3 regions of the Paenibacillus sp. 11B genome follow, and region 1 is predicted to be linked to each of the others. Evidence: predicted binding sites of a transcription regulator. Region 1 holds the regulator's gene; each other region holds the start of a gene.
What was found. The regulator NrdR, encoded in region 1, represses ribonucleotide reductase genes. The targets are predictions, from matches to a motif close to AACACNATATATNGTGTT.
Positions count from the first base shown of each region.

Region 1 (7,164 bases):
ATACCTCTTTATTTTAGCATTGCTGATTCATCCGGAGTACATTCTTCCCAAAGTAAAAGTTTCAGAATGAATAAAAAATAAACGACCGTTCCCCAGTATACTAGTGGGAAACCGTCGCAGCTTCAATGTTGTCTGACAGTCCTGTGTCCTGTTTACATGACAGGACTATGACCATCAAAAGTATTCACTTAACCTAGTAATGACTTATTCAACTTTCAATACATGATGTGCCCTTTTTAATTACGATTCGCATCAATTTTGATGAGCTTTCGCGGTTCCTGTTCTTTTTCACCATACCAGAGCAATACATCGGCAAACAAATCCATAATGCGTATAAAGCTTTTCTTGTCAGCCTCTGAAATCGTATCAGCATACTGAAAAATATCATCAAAGCACAGATCACGAACAAATTCAGTATATTGGGCATACGCGTCGCGTCCATTGGCCGAAGGTTTGACATAAATGTCCTTGCGATTTCCACTTAAATGGTATTTTTCGAGTAATCCTTTTTCCGTTAGAACCTTCACATTTTTGGAAAACGTGCTGCGGCTCACGCCTAGTCGTGCTGCCATTTCCGACATTTTTTCTTCCTTGTCCTCAGCTTCCAGAATGTACTCCAGCGTCTGAATCTGCGAAGCGGAGAACGTCATATTCGTACCATAACTTCGCTGCAGCTTGTAGGTGTTCGAATATGCATTACCATACTTGATGATCTTCTCAATAAGTTCCCGATGGTCGCCCATCCAGTCTAATTTCATGAATAATCCCTTTCACCTTCAAAGTGTCTCTATCTCTCTATTCCAATGTACTGAATTTAGATATGTTTTTCAATCCATGTGATCGCTTCCTCAATGACTTCATCGCGATTGGGTTCATTAAATATTTCATGCATGAGATGTGCATATATTTTCAGCGTTTTATCAGTTGAGGCAATATCACCGTAAAAGTCGCGTGAATCCTGTTCGCTCACCAGCCCGTCGTTTGCTCCATGCAGAACAAGTACAGGATCGACAAACTGCTTCGCATGTGTTTTTAACCAGGCCACTCCATTCCCCAGGCTATTAAACAAATCCACGGAAATCTGCTTTTCTACGAGCGGATCATTCACGTAAGCGGATACCACCTCCGGATCACTGCATACGCCGCTACCAAGCTCATTGGGAAAATACGTGCCCGGGGGAAGATCAAGTGGCAATTCTCCGGCAACCTTCGTATTGTAACGAGTTAACGCTCCGGATAGAACAATTCCTTTTACTTTGCCTGGATATTTCGTTCCAAATGAAGAGGTCGCGAAGCCACCCATACTATGCCCAATGACAAAAAGCGGAATATCCCCGCTCTCTTGCAAGGCTGCTTCAACAACCACATTTACATCATCAATGATCTGATGAAAATCACTGTAGAACGTACGCTTCCCTTCTGATCTTGCATGACCACGATGGTCAAAACGATATACGTTAAAACCACGTTTGTTTAGTTTATCGGTCAAATAATCATAGCGCCCGGCATGCTCACACAAGCCATGAACAATGACCACGGCTGTCTTGGCACCGCTTACAATATTTTTGCTAAAATAAAGCTGAGTTCCGTCAAAAGATTCAATTGTTGTCTCCATATGACTCATCATTCATTCCATCCCTTCATTGTGCTCAAGTATCAATCGGCATCTAACCGTCTTGAGCCATTTTTTTGGATATCCACTATTCATGGAGATTCATCAGATATTATTTCCTTTACGAATAATATTGTTTCTTATAGAAACAATATAACATCAGTCATATGCGCTGTCCAGATTAATAGGACCAGATCGAGAATAAAATGCCGTATCCGGCCAATTAGAACGTAAGCTGCAGGCTTGTTTCCGATGTAATGACCTTGCACAGAAAAAAGCCTTTAAACACACAGAAATCTTTGTGTTTAAAGGCTTTTAAGTATGGAGCCTAGGGGGATCGAACCCCTGACCTCATCGCTGCCAGCGATGCGCTCTCCCAGCTGAGCTAAGGCCCCAAAATATGAATGTAAACGGTTGTCCATCTCTGCTTCATTCCGCAGGCGACTCCTATATCATATAAAATACAGCTTTGGCTGTCAACAACTTTTTGTTGAATTTAAAGTGATTGGAGAAGAACATCCTTTTTACTGGAACACACGTTACGGTAACCCCAGATTGCTCTTCTCCCTTACCCGCTTCATTAATCCTCGATGTCTTCTTTGGACAAAAGAGATTTTAATTCTTTCATGAACATATTGATGTCTTTGAATTGGCGATACACCGAAGCAAAACGTACATACGCTACTTCGTCAACGGGAAACAGCTGTTCCATCAGCAGCTCACCAATCTGGCGGCTCTCCACTTCAGCGTCAGCTGTATTTCGCAGCGCCTTTTCTGTCTCGGAAACCATCATCTCCAGCGTTTCTACCGAGACCGGACGTTTCTCACAAGCCCGAATCAGACCACGTAGAATCTTGTCCCGGCTAAATTCCTCGCGACTGCCATCTTTCTTGATGACGATCAGCGGCGTTTCTTCCACCATTTCAAAAGTTGTAAATCGACGGCTACATTGCTCACACTCACGACGACGACGAATCGATTTCGATTCATTGGCCGGCCTTGAATCAAGCACCTTGGTGCCCAGATAGGCGCAATAAGGACATTTCAATTCAGATCACTTCCCATGTTTTACTTTTACCACAAATTCCCTGTAATCATTAGTTATGAAAATCGTATTGGCGACACATAATACTTTTACCAACCGCGAGGAGGTGAACAGCAATGGCACAAAGCAATGGTAACTCCAACAACCTGGTGGTAACTAAAGCTACCGCAGCTCTCGAGCAAATGAAATATGAAGTTGCTCAAGAACTCGGAATCAGCATTCCACAAGACGGATACCAAGGTAACATGACTTCTTACGAGAACGGTTCGATCGGTGGATACATCACGAAGCGTCTGGTAACAATTGCAGAACAGCAATTGGCTGGTCAATACCAATAATATCTGCATCGTAATACGTTAACACAGAGGAGCATGGAGCGGCCGGTGAATAACCGGTCTGCTCGGTGCTTCTACTTATTTTGGACCATGTCCAGAATGTCTTCTCTTAGAACGTATTATAGATCTTTACATATTGATTATAATAATAAATGACGCGTTGTACATAGTGCCGGGTCTCGCCAAACGGAATATCTTTGACCGTCTCAAACGAGCCGTCCCAAACACCATCCCTCAGCCATGAGTTTACTTTGCCCGGACCAGCATTGTACGCAGCAATCATAGCCGTTTCATTTCCGTCAAATTGATCTGACAGATTGCGTAGATACCAGGTACCCAACTGGATATTTCTTTCAGGCTCGTGCTTTAATTCTTCCAATGAGGTGCCCGGAATTTTGGCTTGCTCCATAATCCAGTTCGCGGTGTCGGGCATAAGCTGCATCAGCCCAATAGCCCCTCTCTTGGATTCTTTGCTTGTCTTAAAATTGGTTTCCACCTTGATGATGGAGGCTATCAGAAACGGATCGACCTCATAACTCTGAGACTGTGCACGAATCTCTTCCTTATAATGAATCGGATAGAACCATGACATCCAGTTCGTATTCAGGAACAGCACCAATACAAAAGACACAAACATCAACAACAATACCCGTTTTTTACGCAGCAATCTCATAATAGACCTTTACGATGCAAAAATGAAATAATTTGCTGCTCCGTCTCTGACCACAAGCCGCTGTTATCAATAACCACGTCAGCACGCTGCTTCTTATCTTCAATGTCCATCTGCACGTTAATACGGGCATCTGCTTGTTCCACTGTCATTGCATCCCGGCTCATCAGTCGTTCCCGCTGCACGGACCTAGGGACATATACAACCATCACTTCTTCAAAGCCCTCTTCCAGCCCTGACTCGTACAACAACGGAATATCCGATACGACAAGCTTGTCCGCATGTTCAAGCTCGTACATCGCAGCACGTTCGCGCATCTCCTTGCGGATTGCAGGATGTGTAATTGCCTCCAGCGCTTTGCGTTCCTCTGGATCCTGAAACACAATACTGCCCAACTTTTTCCGATCCAGTGTTCCGTCCTCATTCAATATGGCTTGTCCGAACCGCTGAACAGCCGCAGCCAGAACGGGATGCCCGGGCATCATGACTTCCCGGGCAATAACATCTGCATCAATGAGCAACGCTCCCTTACTGGCGAGAAAGGCGGAAACACTACTTTTGCCTGTCGCGATCCCGCCGGTTAAGCCAATATTCATTATTTCACCTCACAACAACTTCATTATTCCCATAATCATTAATAAAAGCGCAGGTAGCACGGATAATCTTCGCATCCAACTCAGTGCAGCAAAGCGCAACCCAACCCTCATGCCCAATGACAGAAATACCCCGCTAAACAACGCAATAACTAGTGCAGTCCACAAGGTCGGGAATCCCAATAAGGCGGCCCCCAATCCTGCGCCGAAAGCATCCAGAGAAAGAGCAATGCCAAGCCACATCGCTTCTTGAACGGATATACTTCCCGAATTGTCCATATCCGCCTTTGAGGGGCTACGCAGAATCTGAATGACTACCCCCAGCTTCCGCAGCTCAAGTGTAAAGACCATTCGTTCCAGAGATCCTCCAGAAGCCGATTGCTCAAGCTCAAGTGCAAGCACCTGATTTCTGCCTTTCGACTGAACTTCTTGTGAGGATTGCGCACCACTTCGAATTGTTCCTGCTCCCTCACGCAATCCGTTGTCCGTTTCCAGCTGTTCCTTGCCTCGTTTTCGAATAAGTTGCAGCAACGACCATGCGCCAATACCAATCAGAATAACCGCTCCAACAATTGAAGCCGCATCCGGAGATACCACATGGGACAGAAATACACCTACTTGCATGGATAACGCAATAACCAGACCCGAACAGATGGAAATGACGACAATGGATAACAGCGGAATTTTAGTCCTCCGCAGTCCATATGTAATCCCAACTCCAAAACCATCTAAACTAAGCGCCAAAGCAAGCGCCAGTAATGAAATAAAATGATGCAGCACCCCGGATTCCTCCCCTGTGCGGAACTCGTTCCAACCGGCGGCTGCCAGTATGGGTATACGCCCGCTTATTTCTGCCATATCAGTATATGGAAGGAGGAGTCCAAGGGTGCTACAATTTAACGATTTCGTTCATACTGCCAAACCCATCACCGATTTAGAGCAGCGGTTGACACTTCGGACAATAATGCGTGCCCCTGCCGCCTACTACGCTCTTCTCGATTAATGTGCCACAAGTTGCACAAGGTTCAGATTTGCGTCCATATATTTTCAACTGATGCTGGAACATTCCCATCTCGCCCTGCCCATTCACATAGGACTTAATGGAGGACCCACCTGCATCCACCGCATTCTGCAGCGTAGCTACGATCGCTTCATGCAGCACGGTTAGCTGCGCTTCTGTCAATGTCTTGGCAATGGTCTCTGGATGAATGCCTGCGCGGAACAAAGCCTCGTCCACATAGATATTCCCGATGCCGACCACATATGCCTGATTTAACAACACGGCCTTAATTTTGGTTGTCCGTTTGCCAACAGCATCACGGAATGCAGCCAAAGTAAACGCGGGATCAAGCGGCTCCAGCCCTAATTTTAACAAAGGTTTGGATACCAGTTCCTCCCCTGCATTGAAGAGATGCATTGTACCGAATTGACGCACATCCTTATACCGTAGTTCTGTTCCATCGGTAAAGTGAAAGATGACATGGGTATGCTTCTCCACTTCCTCATGCTGTTGGTATACCCCGTACCTTCCTTCCATCCGCAGATGGGAGACAAGCACCAGCCCGTCCAGCAAAATACGCAAAAACTTGCCTCTGCGCTCCACACCGATCACGGTATGTCCCGCAAGTTCCATTGCAAATGCATCTATGTCGTCCGGCCGCTGAATAATCCGCGGCAAGCTAACGGTAACTGAGTCAATGGTCTTGCCAACAATAAGTTGATTCAATGTTCTTCTGACTGTTTCGACTTCCGGTAATTCCGGCATGTTGTTCTCACCTCCCCTACATTATAACGGAAGATGGCGTTCAGCGGGACCCCTTCTTGTGTCGAAAACAGCTGAAAAACAGATTGTAAAATAACGGAAAACACGCTTGAGGATCCATTATTTAGCCTCGTACCAGTTTTCCCCGTAGCTGACTTCCGCTTTCAGCGGCACAGACAGCTCCAATGCTTTTTCCATCACTGAAGGAACCAATTCTTTCATCAGTTCCAGCTCATCCGCAGGCACTTCGAATACAAGCTCATCGTGCACCTGAAGCAGCATACGGCTCTTCAGCTTGCGTTCACGCAGCGCTTCATCCATCTGTACCATGGCAAGCTTGATGATATCTGCCGCAGTTCCCTGAATCGGCGTATTCATCGCTGTCCGTTCCGCAAAGGAACGCAGGTTAAAGTTGCTTGCATTGATTTCTGGCAGATAACGACGACGTTCCAGCAGCGTTTTGACATAACCATCCTGACGCGCTTCCTTCACAATATCGTCCATGTATCGGCGCACACCCTGAAACACTTCAAAGTATTGATCAATGAACTGTGCCGCCTCCTTACGCGTGATGTGCAGGTTCTGCGAGAGGCCGTAATCACTGATGCCGTATACAATCCCGAAGTTAACCGCCTTTGCAGAACGTCGCATGTCTCCATCTACCTCTTCTGGCTTCACACCAAACACATCGGAGGCCGTCTTCGTATGGATATCCATGTCCTGGACAAAAGCTTCCTTCAGCCGCTCATCATCTGAAATATGGGCGAGTACGCGCAGTTCAATCTGCGAATAGTCTGCTGCCAGGATAGACCAGCCCGGTTCAGAAGGAACAAACACCTTCCTGATTTTACGTCCTTCCTCCATACGAATTGGAATGTTCTGCAAGTTCGGGAACTGGCTGCTCAGACGTCCGGTAGCTGCAATCGTCTGCCGGTAGTACGTATGCACTTTGCCATCCTTCTCTGAAATCTCTTTGAGCAGTCCTTCTACATATGTGGATTGCAGCTTGGCAAGTTGACGATATTGCAGAATGTGCTTGACCACATCGTTATAAGGAGCCAGCTTCTCCAATACTTCGGCGTCTGTAGAGTATCCTGTCTTTGTTTTCTTCACCACAGGCAGACCGAGTTTATCGAATAAAATCTCA
Region 1 covers NZ_JAUKNS010000002.1:1,326,467-1,333,630, forward strand. The annotation lists gene Q0V21_RS14360 (MarR family winged helix-turn-helix transcriptional regulator) at 237-758, opposite strand; gene Q0V21_RS14365 (alpha/beta hydrolase) at 815-1,624, opposite strand; tRNA gene Q0V21_RS14370 (tRNA-Ala) at 1,935-2,007, opposite strand; gene nrdR (transcriptional regulator NrdR) at 2,193-2,660, opposite strand; gene Q0V21_RS14380 (alpha/beta-type small acid-soluble spore protein) at 2,774-2,995, shown strand; gene Q0V21_RS14385 (lytic transglycosylase domain-containing protein) at 3,102-3,665, opposite strand; gene coaE (dephospho-CoA kinase) at 3,662-4,258, opposite strand; gene Q0V21_RS14395 (manganese efflux pump) at 4,268-5,035, opposite strand; gene mutM (DNA-formamidopyrimidine glycosylase) at 5,190-6,020, opposite strand; gene polA (DNA polymerase I) at 6,138-7,164, opposite strand, start outside.

Region 2 (7,164 bases), on a different contig from region 1:
GGTTGGGGGGTAGCTGGCATTCCATATGTTTAGAACCATGAGAAAATACGCACATTTGTACGGCATGTTCATCAAAAATTGTCTCATTGCCCAGATGGAGTTTCGGGGAAATTTCATGATGAGCCTGCTTGTGGAATCCGTCTACCTGCTCGCCAAACTGTTATATGTGCTCGTCGTGTTCCGCACCGATCTTCACGTAGACGGCATACCGCCTGAAGGGCTGCTTCTATTTATAGGCATGCACACTGTGGTGACAGGAATTTACGTGGGACTGTTTTTCACAAATTTCACGAAAATCCCGGAATATATTAAAGACGGCTCGCTTGATTTAATGTTAACAAAGCCGATTTCTCTTCAATTTATGGCTTCCTTGCGTTATGTCGATCTGGCACTGCCAATCCCTGATATTTTGGTTGGTTTCGTCATGATAGGTATTGGCTGGCATGCCATGGACATACCCCTGACATTTCTCCAGCTTGCCGGGTTTATGCTGCTATTATTCGTCTCCGTTATCATCACATACTGTCTAATGATTATCCCTGCGTTACTGTCATTTCGGTTCGTTCAGACGGGGTCTGCATCAGAAATCGCCCATTCCGCCTGGGACGCCAATAACTTTCCGATGGCGATATACCCGACTTGGGTCCGTCGGATTGGTACCTTTGTCATTCCGCTGTTCCTGATTACCAATTTCGGACCGATGTTCCTGCTGGGGCAGCTCAGCTGGCTCTATACAGGACTGGTGCTGGTCGGTGCGGTACTGCTCTTCATAGCTGTACGATTGCTTTGGAAACAGGCCGTGAAGGGATACAGCAGTGCAAGCAGTTAAGAAGGCTTCTGGGTCATAAGGTAGAGTAGCCGGGTAAAGTCTAAAAACTCAGAAGGGGGAGAAAGAATGAATGCTGTTCAGCTTCCTGTGTTGAGTCCGCCGCTTAAAGGATTTCTGCGGTGGGCTTACACGCTTTCGATTACCAGTGCACATGAGGAAACGATTCCTTGGTATTACAGCAATTTCATTCAGTTGTCCTGCAAGAAAACCTTTCTGGAAGATGGCAGACAGTTTTATATCGATTTTTTCCGGGGCAAGCCCAATGAACTGAATTTCAACAATCCATTTCTACTGACATGCTCTGTGAATTATACGATTCTGGAGCATTTGGCGTTGGACGCTTGGCCTCAATTTTTCGCGGATCAGATTCGCAGCGGTTATTATTGCGTCGTATTTTTGGATGAAGCTCAGCTACCGCCAGCGGCGGCCTATCAGAAAGAACCGTTTCCTCATCATCTCTTTCTATACGGTTTTGATTGGGACAAACGTATTTTTGATGCTTCCATGTTCGATCATACAGGAGTTTACCGCAATTTGCAGATTTCGTTCACAGACTTCCAGGATGCTATCCATTCCATGAGACATCTGCTGAGAGAGGGGCTCACGGCAGATCACCACACGTATTTTTACAAATACGAGCCGCATTCCCCTTATCCTTTTGATCGAATCGTAGCGCTCGACCAGCTGCATGATTATCTGAACGGAGAGACCCATCTGAACCGCATTAATTACAATCCTGACCAAGAACAGGCTTTTGGCCTTGATGTCTATGACTATTTACAGATGTATTATGATGCCGTAGAGAGCAATGATCCCCGGCTTGGTGAACGTAACGATGTGAGACATCTTCATGTACTCTGGGAGCACAAAAAAATGATGAGCGAGCGGATTGGCTACTTGGTCGATGAGGGGATCATCCCTTACGACGAACAACTTGTGAATGGTTATCAGGATATAACTACAAGGGCAATGAAGTTAAGGGATCAATACATCCGACATGAAATACGTAAAGACAATGAAATATTTGCAAAGGTAAGACTCCGATTGGAGCAATTTCGAAAGGAAGAGCCTGTTCTCCTGCAAAGACTGATTTCATTTCTCGAAGATTAAATAAAGAAGGCTATTCCTCTGTGGGGAACAGCCTTCTTTATTTATATTCATTGGCTACACGTAGTCATTGTAATCAAGTAATGGCTTATTCGAACTTGAAATCATCATCCGTCAGGGGTTCCACATTCAGTGTGCGAATATAGCCGTTGCCTTTTTTAGAGAAAAAGTCATGCTGCTTAGTATGGGTACTGATTCCATTTAACACAATCGGGTTGACTTCCTCGTCTTCAAATAATGGCTCAAAACCGAGGTTCATCATCGCTTTATTAGCGTTATAACGAAGGAATGCTTCCACTTCCTCGGTCAAATGAATAGGGGTATATAATTCCTGCGTATATTGCAACTCATTTTGATGAAGAAGCTGTATTAAATCAACCAAACCTTGGTACACATCATTCCGCTGTGTTTCATCAAAGCTCGCGTATATTTCCTGGGCCAACACACCCACATATACACCATGAATACTTTCATCCCGCAGAATCAGATCAATGATCTCACCACTGCAGGTGAGTTTGCCTTGTCCAGCTAAATAGAGTGGATAGAAGAATCCGCTGTAAAACAAATAACTTTCCAAAAGTACGGAAGCGGCCATCGCCATATACAAATCTTTTGAAGTTTCAATGTTCATATAATACTGACGTATAACCGTCGCTTTGGTTTGCAGATATGGATTTTCTTCCACCCATTTAAATACACTGTCAATTTCTTCGGTTGATGCCAATGTGGTAAAAATACTGCTGTAGGATTTCGCATGAATCTGTTCCATCATCGCCATAAAGCTCAGTACAGCCTTGCGTTGCAGTCCATCCACATGCTCCATAATCTGCGGCATACCTACACCGCCCTGAATGGTATCCAGAAGGGTTAGGCCTCCCAAAACTTTCATATAAGCGTCTTTTTCTGTATCACTGAGCATACCCCAGGTCTTTTTATCATCGGATAAAGGAATCTCGTCATCGGTCCAAAATTGCATAATATTCTGATTCCAGAACATGAGAGTGAAATCATCATCTGCCCGATTCCAGTTCACAGCTTGAATTGCCGGCATGTTATATCAAACTCCAATCGTAATACCCAAAAAGGGGATTTGTTTATATTGAGCAAGCAATGCATTCTTCCATCGTTAGCTTGTTGGTTCTTGTATAATACAGAGATTTCAACCCTTTATGAGCAGCATACAGGTAGCAGCGAGCCAATTCTCGAGTGGATACATCACTGTTTACATGAAGAATTGTGGAGATTCCTTGGTCCACATGCGGCTGAATTTCCGCAATCAAATCGATCACTTTGAATTGATCCATCTGATACGCTGATTTGTAATAGAAGACGTTATCCTTTTGCAAATAGGGCATCGGATAATACGTGGTTGAATTGGCATAAGTTCGTGTCTCAATTTGTTCTACGATGGGCATTACACTGGATGTTGCATTTTGGATATAAGAGATGCTTGCTGTTGGAGCAATAGCCATGCGATAAGCATGATAGAGGCCATTTTCCATCACTTTAGATTTAAGCTGTTTCCAATCATCGGGCGAAGGAACATCAATTCCGTTAAACAATTGTTGTACTTTCGATGTGTTGGGACGGTAATCCGTGGTCACATAACGATCGAAATATACACCAGTCGCATAGTCGGACTTATCAAATCCATGGAACCGTTGGCCGGTTTGCATTGCAAACTCCATACTTTTCTCCAGAGAATGATAATTCATGGTCATAAAGAAGGTGCGTACAAAATCCTTGGCTTCCGTGCTCTCATAAGCAATCCTGTTTTTGGCTAAATAACCGTGCAGATTCATGGCACCCAAACCAACGGAATGCATTTCGGAGTTGGCTTTGGCTACACCTGGAGCATTGGCAACATGCGTCATGTCGCTAACGGAGGTCAGTGCGATCATTCCCTCATGAACGGATTCCTTGATCTTGCCGCTCTCCATAACATTAACAATATTGAGGGAGGCCAGGTTGCAGCTAATATCTTTGCGGATAATATCCGGTTGACCATAGTCTGTAATTTCAGAAGTCTCCTGAAGTTGGAAGATCTCTGTGCAGAGGTTGGACATTTTGACTTGTCCTACGTTTTTTAAGGCATGTGCTTGATTGGCATTGGTTTTATTAATGATATAGGGATAGCCGGATTCAAGTTGAATCATCGCTATTTTGGTCAGCATATCCCGTGCACTCAACGATTTTTTCTTCTTCACACGATCGTCAGCCAGCAACGTATCATACATCACATCCAGATCCATATCATCCAAATGTGTTCCATACGCCTTATAGACACTATAAGGTGCAAAGAGATACAGGGGCTCATTATCTTGAGCCAGCTTATAAAAACGATTAGGTACAATAAGTCCGATAGAGAGAGTTTTCAGACGGATTTTCTCGTCCGCATTGATCTTTTTACTGTCCAGCAGCTCCATAACGTCCCAACCGAAAATATTATAGTATGCTGCGCCAGAACCTTTCCGTTGACCCATCTGATCAGCGTAGGAGAAACCATCCTCCATCAGCTTGAGAACTGGCGTAATGCCTTTCGCAGCACCTTCGACACCTTTAATGACTTCTCCGCGAGCACGCAACTTCGACAGGTTGACAGCCACTCCACCACCGATTTTGGATAACTGCATACAAGTGTTCAGTACATAGTTTATGGAGTTCAGTGAATCATCCATTTCAAGCAGGAAGCAAGAAACCAGTTCACCGCGTCGACTTTTTCCGGCATTCAGAAAAGTGGGGGTCGCGGGTTGAAGACGCTGCTCCATCATAGAACGAGACAGCAAACAAGCCGTATCAAAATGTCCTTGACCCAGATGAAGTGCTACGGCTGCGACTCGATCCGCATATTGCTCAAGGTATGTTTTTCGGTCATATGTTCTCAACGCATAATCGGTGTAGAACTTGGACGCTGCCATATAGGAAGGAAACTTATACTGATAGCCGCGTGTAATTTCGAATACGGTTCTAACTTCGTCGGTTGTATAGGAAGCATAGAAATCCTCGTAATAATCATGTTCAATCATGAATTGGACTTGTTGATCAATGTTGGCGAATGCCATACTTTTATCTTTGATTTCTTTCATAAACTCCTCTACAGCCTCTTGATCCTTATGTAACTGGAAGAAGCCATTAGAGTCGCGCTTTAACAGCATGTTATTCAATTCAATATGGCGCAATGCGGCTCACCTCCTGTTCAAAATACTCCACATCTCTTTTGGAACCAGATAATTCAAATTTACTGATAACCGGGACGTTGTAAGAAGCAGATATCAAATCTGCACTTTTGGCAAAACGCTCACCCCAGTTACGGTTACCGCTGGCGGCCACGCCAATCAGGTATTCAGAGTTTTTTTGCAAAAAAGAAGACACCTTATCAGGTATCTGTCCAAAACCTGTTGTATATGTCACAAGTACGTACGGTTCATCAATCGTCATTTGATTCTGAATCTGAACAGCCGGCAGTTGAAGCTTGGAAATAAACCTCTTAACATTCCCGGTTATTGAATCATACACAATTAGCACTATCATATCCTCCTTGACAAATGAAAGGTGATCAAAAACAAACACTATATATAGATTATATTATTAATTTTATATCAATATATAGCTTTGTCAAATGCATTTCGGTATCGATTTTGTGAAAAACCTGAGGAATGGGCTCTATTACTAGGTTTAAAAAATTTGGGGCTTAGTAGATATCCATATTCGAAGCCATGATAATTGGTGCATGTGAGAATTGGGATTGTCATTGAGAATGATTAAGGTTGCCGACGATGTCGTAACAGCCGTCACCGGCAAGAAATAGCCTGAACATAATCGTTCATACATTGTCTACAATTCGAAAGTAGATTATCAAAAGGCATGGCTCTATGGAGTCATGCCTTTTAAGTGTGATGAAGGTATGCTGATTACATATCACAAAGAAGTGGAGGTAAAACATGAACGGGACCCTGCCGCAACATAGAATATTAATTGTAGATGATGATGAACGGGTCCGAAGACTTCTTCGAATGTATTTGGAGAAAGAACAATTTATCATCGAAGAGGCTTCGTTGGGCTGGCAAGCCTTAAGTAAGCTTCATCAGGAGTCGTATGCCATGATCATTCTGGATTGGATTCTTCCCGATGTTAAGGGAATTGAAATATGCCATTACCTGCGGACAAACTTCAGCATACCCGTCATGTTTCTGACAGCCAAGTCAGAAGAAGGAAATCGGCTTGAAGCTTTCAAAGCAGGGGCGGATGACTTTGTGATGAAACCATTCAGTCCGAGGGAAGTGGTGCTCCGTATCAAAACCATGATGGCTCGTTATAACGGATTGGTCGAGCCTGCGCCAAAAGATCATTCAGCGAGCGAGGTGCTGATTTCCTCCATTTTAATCAATCCAGCTTCCCGAAGGGTCACAATAGAAGAGGAGGAAATTCATATGACGCCCAAAGAATTTGATTTGCTTTATCATCTGGCGACACACTCGGAAATAGCTTTCTCCAGGCAGGACCTGCTGCGAATTGTTTGGAAAGTGGAGCATGAGGAAGATCTGGATTATCGAACTGTAGATACTCATGTGAAACGGCTGCGTGACAAACTATCCGAGCATGTGCCGAATCGGGAAGAGTTGATTCAAACCCTGTGGGGATTTGGTTATATTCTTCGTTTGCCTCACTGATTCTTATCTTGATATGTAGGAGGAGAATATGTCTTACAAACAAATCAAGTGGATGATTCTGCTCATTCCTACCTTGACCGTTGGACTCTGGGAATATGTACGACATCAGTTTTTGCTACCCTATATATCAATGGATCTGGGCAACTGGCTGACGCCTGTCATTGTATATGTTGTGAGCATAACGTTGTTAACTCGGTTGTTTCTCATGTTGGAACGTATCCAAAAAGAGCTGGAGCATGAGCGTGAAGTCAAAGCCGCATTTGAATCTCGGGAAAAGATGGCCAAGGAACTTCATGATGGAATTGCGCAATCCCTTTTTTTATTATCGGTGAAAGTCGGACGTCTGGAGGAGCAAGCTAAGCAGGATCAACAGCTGGACGATGTGTATTCAATCAAAAAAACGGTTCATGAAGTCAATCGTTATGTGCGTCAGGCCATTGCAGATTTGCGTTATGATCCTAACGTTGATCAAGCCTTGACTATGAACGAATCGGTCACATGGATTGGTCAAATTCGAAGAATTTCCAAAGATATCCCTGTCCGAATTGAACTGGACTG
Region 2 covers NZ_JAUKNS010000001.1:381,724-388,887, reverse strand. The annotation lists gene Q0V21_RS01705 (ABC transporter permease) at 1-13, shown strand, start outside; gene Q0V21_RS01700 (ABC transporter permease) at 26-829, shown strand; gene Q0V21_RS01695 (hypothetical protein) at 896-1,939, shown strand; gene nrdF (class 1b ribonucleoside-diphosphate reductase subunit beta) at 2,025-2,987, opposite strand; gene nrdE (class 1b ribonucleoside-diphosphate reductase subunit alpha) at 3,031-5,115, opposite strand; gene nrdI (class Ib ribonucleoside-diphosphate reductase assembly flavoprotein NrdI) at 5,102-5,461, opposite strand; gene Q0V21_RS01675 (response regulator transcription factor) at 5,878-6,606, shown strand; gene Q0V21_RS01670 (sensor histidine kinase) at 6,635-7,164, shown strand, end outside.
Region 2: nrdI (class Ib ribonucleoside-diphosphate reductase assembly flavoprotein NrdI) is a predicted target of NrdR. The motif match lies at 5,502-5,519, and genes of this name have one in related genera.

Region 3 (7,164 bases), on a different contig from region 1:
CGGATCTGGGCAGTGCAGCAGCGCTTGAAGCTCGTGTATCGGCAGAACAGGCAGATGCGGTATTGGAAGTTCGACTGGGCGCACCTGACGGTGCATTGGCAGGACGCGTGGAACTGGCACAGGGCGAGGCCCAGCAGTGGTCCACGGTTAAGGCAGACCTCCAAGGTGCATCAGGTCAGCAGGATGTTTATCTGGTATTGTCCGCAGGAGTGCGTATCAGCTATTTCGAGATTCGTTAAACCTGCAGCCTATGGAAGTTGCAGCTCTAATAGCAAGTGCTCAGTTCGTTAAATAAAAACGCTAAAAAGGGATGTCCCCTTGTCATCTTCATGACTAGGGGGACATCCCTTTTGTTAATAAAACAACTTTTTCCAAAAGCCTAGGTGGCGAAATATCGAATTTAGATTGAGGAGTCAGCCGTTACCCGTTCTCTTGCTGTACGAGCAGCATCTACCATGATGCTTAATGCATCCACGACTTCGGCTTTACCACGTGTTTTCAGTCCACAGTCAGGATTCACCCAGAACAGATCGGCTGGCAGCACTTGAAGTGCGCGCTCGATCATATGCAACATCTCGTCCTTGCCTGGAACACGCGGACTATGGATATCGTATACACCGAGACCGATGCCTTTATCATACGTATTTTGCTCAAAGCTGCCTACCAGCTCCCCATGGCTGCGGGATGTCTCGATCGAGATCACATCCGCATCTAGGTCGCTGATGGCTTCAATAATATCATCGAACTCGCAGTAGCACATGTGAGTATGCACCTGCGTTGTTGGTTTCACGGTTGCTGTTGCCAAACGGAAGGATTCCACGGCCCATTGCAGGTACTCATCCCACTTGCTTCGTTTGAGTGGGAGTCCTTCACGCAGAGCTGGCTCATCGACCTGAATCATCTCAATGCCTGCTTGCTCCAGCGCTTCAACCTCGTCCCGAATGGCACGGGCAATCTGATAGGATACTTCGCTGCGCGGAATATCCGAGCGGACGAAGGACCAGTTCAGAATCGTTACCGGACCTGTGAGCATGCCTTTTACCGGTTTGCTGGTCAGTGTCTGAGCATACGCCGTTTCTTTCACCGTCATCGGTTCATTGAACAGCACATCTCCGTAAATGACAGGTGGCTTCACACAGCGTGAGCCGTAGGACTGTACCCAGCCATTTTTGGTAAAAGCGAATCCAGTCAGCTTCTCACCGAAAAACTCGACCATATCGGTACGTTCGAACTCACCGTGTACCAGCACATCCAGACCAATTTCCTCCTGAATGGTAATCCATTCCTGGATCTGTTCACGCACATAGGCATCGTATTGCTCCGCATTCCATTCGCCTTTGCGGAACAGGGCACGTGCCTTGCGCACGTCTGCCGTCTGCGGGAAGCTGCCAATCGTAGTCGTTGGCAGCAGCGGGAGCGGCCATTTTTGCTGCTGCAATTCGCGCCGCTCCTGGAATGACGCGCTGCGAAGCAGCTGCTCGTTGGCGTGCACCCCTGCTGGAGCGCCACTCAGGCGTGTCCGCGACTCGGACTCGCTTAGCAGGCGCACCGCTTCTGTGCTCGCCTGGGCGCGGCGGCTGGCTTCAGCCACAGCCGCTGCCTGGTCCGCCTGCTTCGCACCGCCGGACAACAACGTGCCGAGCGTCGCTATTTCTTCCAGCTTCTCGTCGGCAAAGGCCAGGGCATTGCGCAGTACCGGATCAAGCGCGCTCTCCTGAGCGGCAGTCACCGGTACATGCAACAGGCTGCAGGAAGGCTGAATGATCAGCTTGCCTTCGGCAGCGAATTCAGCCACCTGCTCCAGCAGCTTCGCCGTCTCTGCGAGATCGGCGCGCCAGATGTTGCGCCCGTCGATGACACCGGCGCCCAACCATTTAGCCTGCGGGAAGCCATGCTCCCGCAGGCTGGCCAGGTTGCCTTCATAGCCGTGGACCAGGTCCAGGCCGATTCCGGCTACAGGCAGTGCTGTCACGACCGGATAAGCTTCCACCGATTCGAAGTACGTCTGAAGCAGCAGCTTCAATTCCGGTGCGGCTTGTGCCAAGGCAGCATACACCTGTTGCAGCAAGGCTTCATCTTCGGAAGAGACAGCCAGCGTCAGAGCAGGCTCGTCGATCTGTACCCACTGTACGCCTTCGGCTTGAAGCTCGGCCAGAAGCTGGGCGTACACCGGAACGAGGCGTGTGACAATCTCCGCGAAGCGTTCCGTGTCATAGCCTTTGGCGAACCGTACATACGAGTACGGACCGACCACGACCGGTTTACCTTCCAGCCCAAGCTCCTGCTTTGCTTCGCGATAGGCGGCAAGGGGTTTATTTTCAAGCAATGCAAATGCAGTATCATTATGAATCTCCGGTACGATATAGTGATAGTTGGTGTTCAGCCACTTGGTCATCTCACAGGCCGTTGCCTGGTCATTACCCCGGGCCATAGCGTAATAGGTAGATACGGATACCGGTCCGCCTGTATGGTTAAAGCGCTCAGGAACGACGCCAAACATTGCGGATACGTCGAGAATATGATCATAGTAGGAGAAGTCGCCCACAGGAATCAGATCGAGCTGCTGTGCCTGCTGTTTCTTCAGATCCTGCAACCGAAGCGTGGTCAGTTCCTGATGAAGTGTGGATTCATCGATTCGACCAGCCCAGAAGGACTCCAGTGCTTTTTTCCATTCACGTCCCGCACCGATGCGAGGGTAACCGAGGTTGCCTGTCAGAACTTGTGCCTGTTGTTGCTGTGATTGCGACATGTAAAATTCCTCCTCATTTATAATGGTGAACTCATCATTCAGGTTGAAGCTATGGTGATGTGTTTCATTTGAAAGCATCAAAAAAAGGCGTTCCTTCCGATGTCATACCCTGAGAAACAGGCATCATGAATGACGACTGTGCACAAAGATAGAATGGGAAAGAACACCTGCTATAAGTTATTTTAGCGGTTGCTCTAACACCTCCCTATCTTCCGTAGGTCATGCGATGCTGTCGAAACAGGCAGGTCTCCTGGCTTACGGATCATGGTCTTGTACATGTCCTTCCCGGTGGATACACCAGTGGATTGTTTATGTACAGACTCCCCGTTTACAGTGGCGGGACCGCGACGGACTTACACCGTTCTTCCCTTTTAAGCCTGACCACGCCTGTAGCGCGGTTGGCACCTGTTTCCGTGTGCAGAAATGTGCGTACACATCTCCAGCTATGAAATTGGTGACCAAGTATAGATGATAGATTATATAATGATGCAATCGTCGTATACTTGCTTGTATGCTACCAATCATAGACGATAACCTACTAGCTTGCAACATATATCATTAATCCGATCGGAAATAAAAATGAGCCGTATGAAACCTTGGTTTAGTGACAGATTTGTCTCCTTAAAATGAAGTTTCAAAATGAACTGAATATCCACATGTTGTGGTAGATTCAACCCAATAAAAAAATCGTTACCATGTATCCATCTGCATGGTAACGATTGTGTGGCAAGCCATCGTTGCGGCTACATCAATGATGCGCTGATTGCGACTGCCGCGATAAGGAAGAGATACATCACGCTCAGCTGCAATATAAGGTCCATCAATAATAACGTCGCATAGGCGGGATAGTTCTGCTCGCGCAGGGTCGGCTACAAGTTCCTCATATACAAATCCGGTATAGGCCCATACCGTCAGATCAGGCCGTACCGCACGAAGCTGTCGAACCCAGGATGCACAATCTGCGGCAGAGAAAAAAGGATCGCCTCCGCATAACGTAACCCCTTCCAGCAAGGGATGCGCGGTCACTTCATGCAAAATCTGCTGCTGCCGTTCCTCCGTGAAGGGTTCACCCGCTCGGAAGCTCCAGGAGTCCGGGCTGAAGCAGCCCGGACAGGCATGTCGACATCCGCTAATGAACAACACGGCTCGCAGGCCCGTTCCCTCATTCACCGATTCGGGGATATAGCCATACAGATTCACCGATGTTTCACCCGATCCCGTACTTCAGCTTGCTTTGCCGTATTGAAGCGTACTTTGTAATCTCCGGTCAGGTATCCCGTCACCCGGCGCAGTCTCTGGAAATGCACCTGATTTTCATGAGCTTCACATCCGGGACATACTTCTCCGATTACGCCTTCATAACCACAGGCCGGACAACGGTCAATCGGGTGATTAATGGAGAAATACCCGATATCCTGGGCCAGCGCGTATTGCACGATTCGTTGGAAAGCCATGGTGTTGGCCCGTACATTCCCGTCGAGTTCGACATAAGAGATTGCCCCGGCATTACATAGCTTGTGGAAAGGAGCTTCCAATTCAATTTTGCGATAGGCCGGAAGGGTATGATAGACCGGAATGTGAAATGAATTGGTGTAATATTCCCTGTCGTTGACCCCCGCGATGCTGCCGTATCGCTCACGATCAAGCTTGGTGAATTTGCCGGATAGACCCTCGGCGGGCGTAGCGAATAAGGTGATATTCAAGTTATGCAACTCACTCATCCGGTCGCAGAACTCTCTCATCGTACGAATGATATTCAAGGCTTCTCGATGTACATGAAGGTCTTGTCCATGGTGACGGCCATATAGGGCGGTCATACATTCAGCAAGCCCGATAAAACCAAGGGATAACGTACCATGCTTCAACAGGTCAGCCACCGGTTCATTCGGAGCCAATTGTTCTCCACCTTCCCACACCCCTTCCCGCATCATAAAGTCCGATGCTTTGGCAGGCTGGTTAGTCTGAATTCGATAACGGTGCAGCAGTCCATCCGTAGCATTGTGCATGACGGATTCCAAAGCCATATAGAAGCCGGCCCGGTCAGCGATGGCTCTTGTTCCCTGGCAGATCCCATATCGTATGCCGAGCTTGACCAGATTGATGGTGTTAAAGGACAAGTTCCCTTTACCGCTTTGACGATTGCGTCCGAAGCGATCAGCCAGTGTGCGTGTACGACATCCCATTGTGGCAATGATCGTGTCGGGATCTTCCGGCCGATAATAGGGAAGGTTGAAGGAAGCATCCACATTGACAAAATTCGGATACATACGCCGGGAGGAGCAGGTCACAGCGAGCCGGAACAGATCGTAATTCGGATCTCCCTCAGATTGGTTTATGCCTTGTTTGCACTGGAAAATATGCTGTGGGAACACGGGCGTTTCCCCGTTACCGAGTCCACGAATGGTCGCTTGCAGCAACGACCGGGAGACAAGCCGGCCTTCGGCTGAAGTGCACAGTCCATAATTCAGTGAAGTAAACGGAATCTGTCCGCCAGCACGACTGCTCATGGTGTTCAGATTATGGATTAGCGATTCCGCAGCCTGTTCGGTCTCCAGTTCCGTTTCTTCACAGGCAAAGGCAAAGGCTCGTGGACATTTTACCTTCGCTTCATCACTATTCAGATGTAGCTGCTCATCCTCAATTCGGTTATTTTCCCCAAACAGCCGTTGTGCTTTCCGGTAATGCTTACGGAACGATCGCTTCACATAAGGTGCCAGATCCCAGTCGATTTTGTTGGCCGATACGCCGCCATACTGGCTGTTCTGCTGGGATTGAAAAATAATGGCGACCAGCGCCATGGCAGACATAATCGTCTGTGGTGTACGAACCGAACCATTGCCAGTATTAAATCCGGAGGCCAGCAGTCGGTCAAACGGGATGAATATACAGTTGGTCGTTCCAAGGGCATACTGATCCAGATCGTGTACGTACAGATCACCATTCTCCACAGCTAAAGCAAGGTCCTCTGGCAGCACATGACGCAGAGCATGCCACTTGGCCGTCTCCGAACCGAGCCTGCTCATCTTGCCGCTGAACGAGTCTCCGTTCAGATTGGCATTCTCCCTCAGCGTATCAGCGTCTTCTGCACCGATAATTCGTCTTCCCAGGTCAGATAGCAGATCAGGCGCAGGTGGAGAGGCATACTCAAGCATGTTCATATCAGATTCCTCCTAAAAAATGAGATTGTATAGGGATAATGTAAATTCATTGAACACTATATGTAGAGTTTCTTTATCCATTTATAAACTATATCTTGTTATTTGGGTGTGATAACCGTCACATAAGAGGAGCGCGTTGAACGTGGCGATTTTCTAGTCTGGCATGATAAAGGTTTTCAAAGGCGGAGGGTAAGCGTATAATTTCTTATTACCGTGTCAGTATAGTTGACGAAGCTAGAAATAAGGACAGAAAACCTGCCAGGTAAGCGGTTGCTAAACTTTCCTGTCATCGAATCATAACGTCCATAGCAGATTCCCGTACGTGGAATAAATTGGATTCGGGTATGTTTCCCTTTGATTCCTACAGTGTTAATCATATATGAATAGGTTGTGACAGCTGTTTCGGAACATTTGAACCCTCGTTAATCGATTGAATCATCATGTGCAATACGGATTTGAAATGCAGCCAAAACAAGAGGGGTGAGTCATGGGAACGGTAAGCATTACAAGGGGCTTCTATGAAAATATCCAGGAAGCCGCGTCCCATATTGTAGAAGTGTTAAGCGGCATATTAAAGGTGAACACTATCTTTGTTGCGACGAATGATGGCGTGACCAATGTTATTATGGAGGCTTTTAACCGAGAGGAACAGTTGATTGCCAAAGGCAGTGCGCTTCCATTTGAAGCTTCATATTGCAGCCTGGTATTGAGAGATAAGGAAGGCAGTATGGTTATCACGGATACATGCGAACATCCACTTACGGAATCGATGAACGTAACGAGCGAACTGGGCAATCGTTTCTTTGTGGGCATTCCGATTCTGCGGAGGTCAGGCGAAGCGTTCGGCACCATATGTCTGATGGACAATCCCGATTATGTGATCAGTGAAACGGATATGAAGACGCTGAAAGCTATGGCTGTTTTCCTGGGGTATGTCGTGGATCTGGAAGATACACTGCAGGTCCAGGAGCAGAAGCTGAGTGATTCGGAGCAACTACAGGAGCAGCTGCAGGCAGAGAAGGAACGTGCGGAATCCGAGGCAATGACCAAGACACAGATGCTGTCGCTGATGAGCCACGAGATTCGTAATCCGCTGAACGGCATTTTGGGATTGACGGATCTGATGCGTACACCGGATATGTCGGACGAGCAGACAGAGTATGTGAATATGATTGAGACTAGCGGTAACATTCTGCTCTCACTGCTAAACAACATGATGAGTTTTAACGTCAACGATGCAGGCAAAACAGTTGTACA
Region 3 covers NZ_JAUKNS010000004.1:664,016-671,179, reverse strand. The annotation lists gene Q0V21_RS19995 (glycoside hydrolase family 3 C-terminal domain-containing protein) at 1-239, shown strand, start outside; gene metE (5-methyltetrahydropteroyltriglutamate--homocysteine S-methyltransferase) at 401-2,749, opposite strand; cobalamin riboswitch at 2,973-3,173, opposite strand; gene nrdG (anaerobic ribonucleoside-triphosphate reductase activating protein) at 3,440-3,949, opposite strand; gene Q0V21_RS19980 (anaerobic ribonucleoside triphosphate reductase) at 3,946-5,907, opposite strand; gene Q0V21_RS19975 (histidine kinase dimerization/phospho-acceptor domain-containing protein) at 6,395-7,164, shown strand, end outside.
Region 3: Q0V21_RS19980 (anaerobic ribonucleoside triphosphate reductase) is a predicted target of NrdR. The motif match lies at 5,960-5,977, and genes of this name have one in related genera.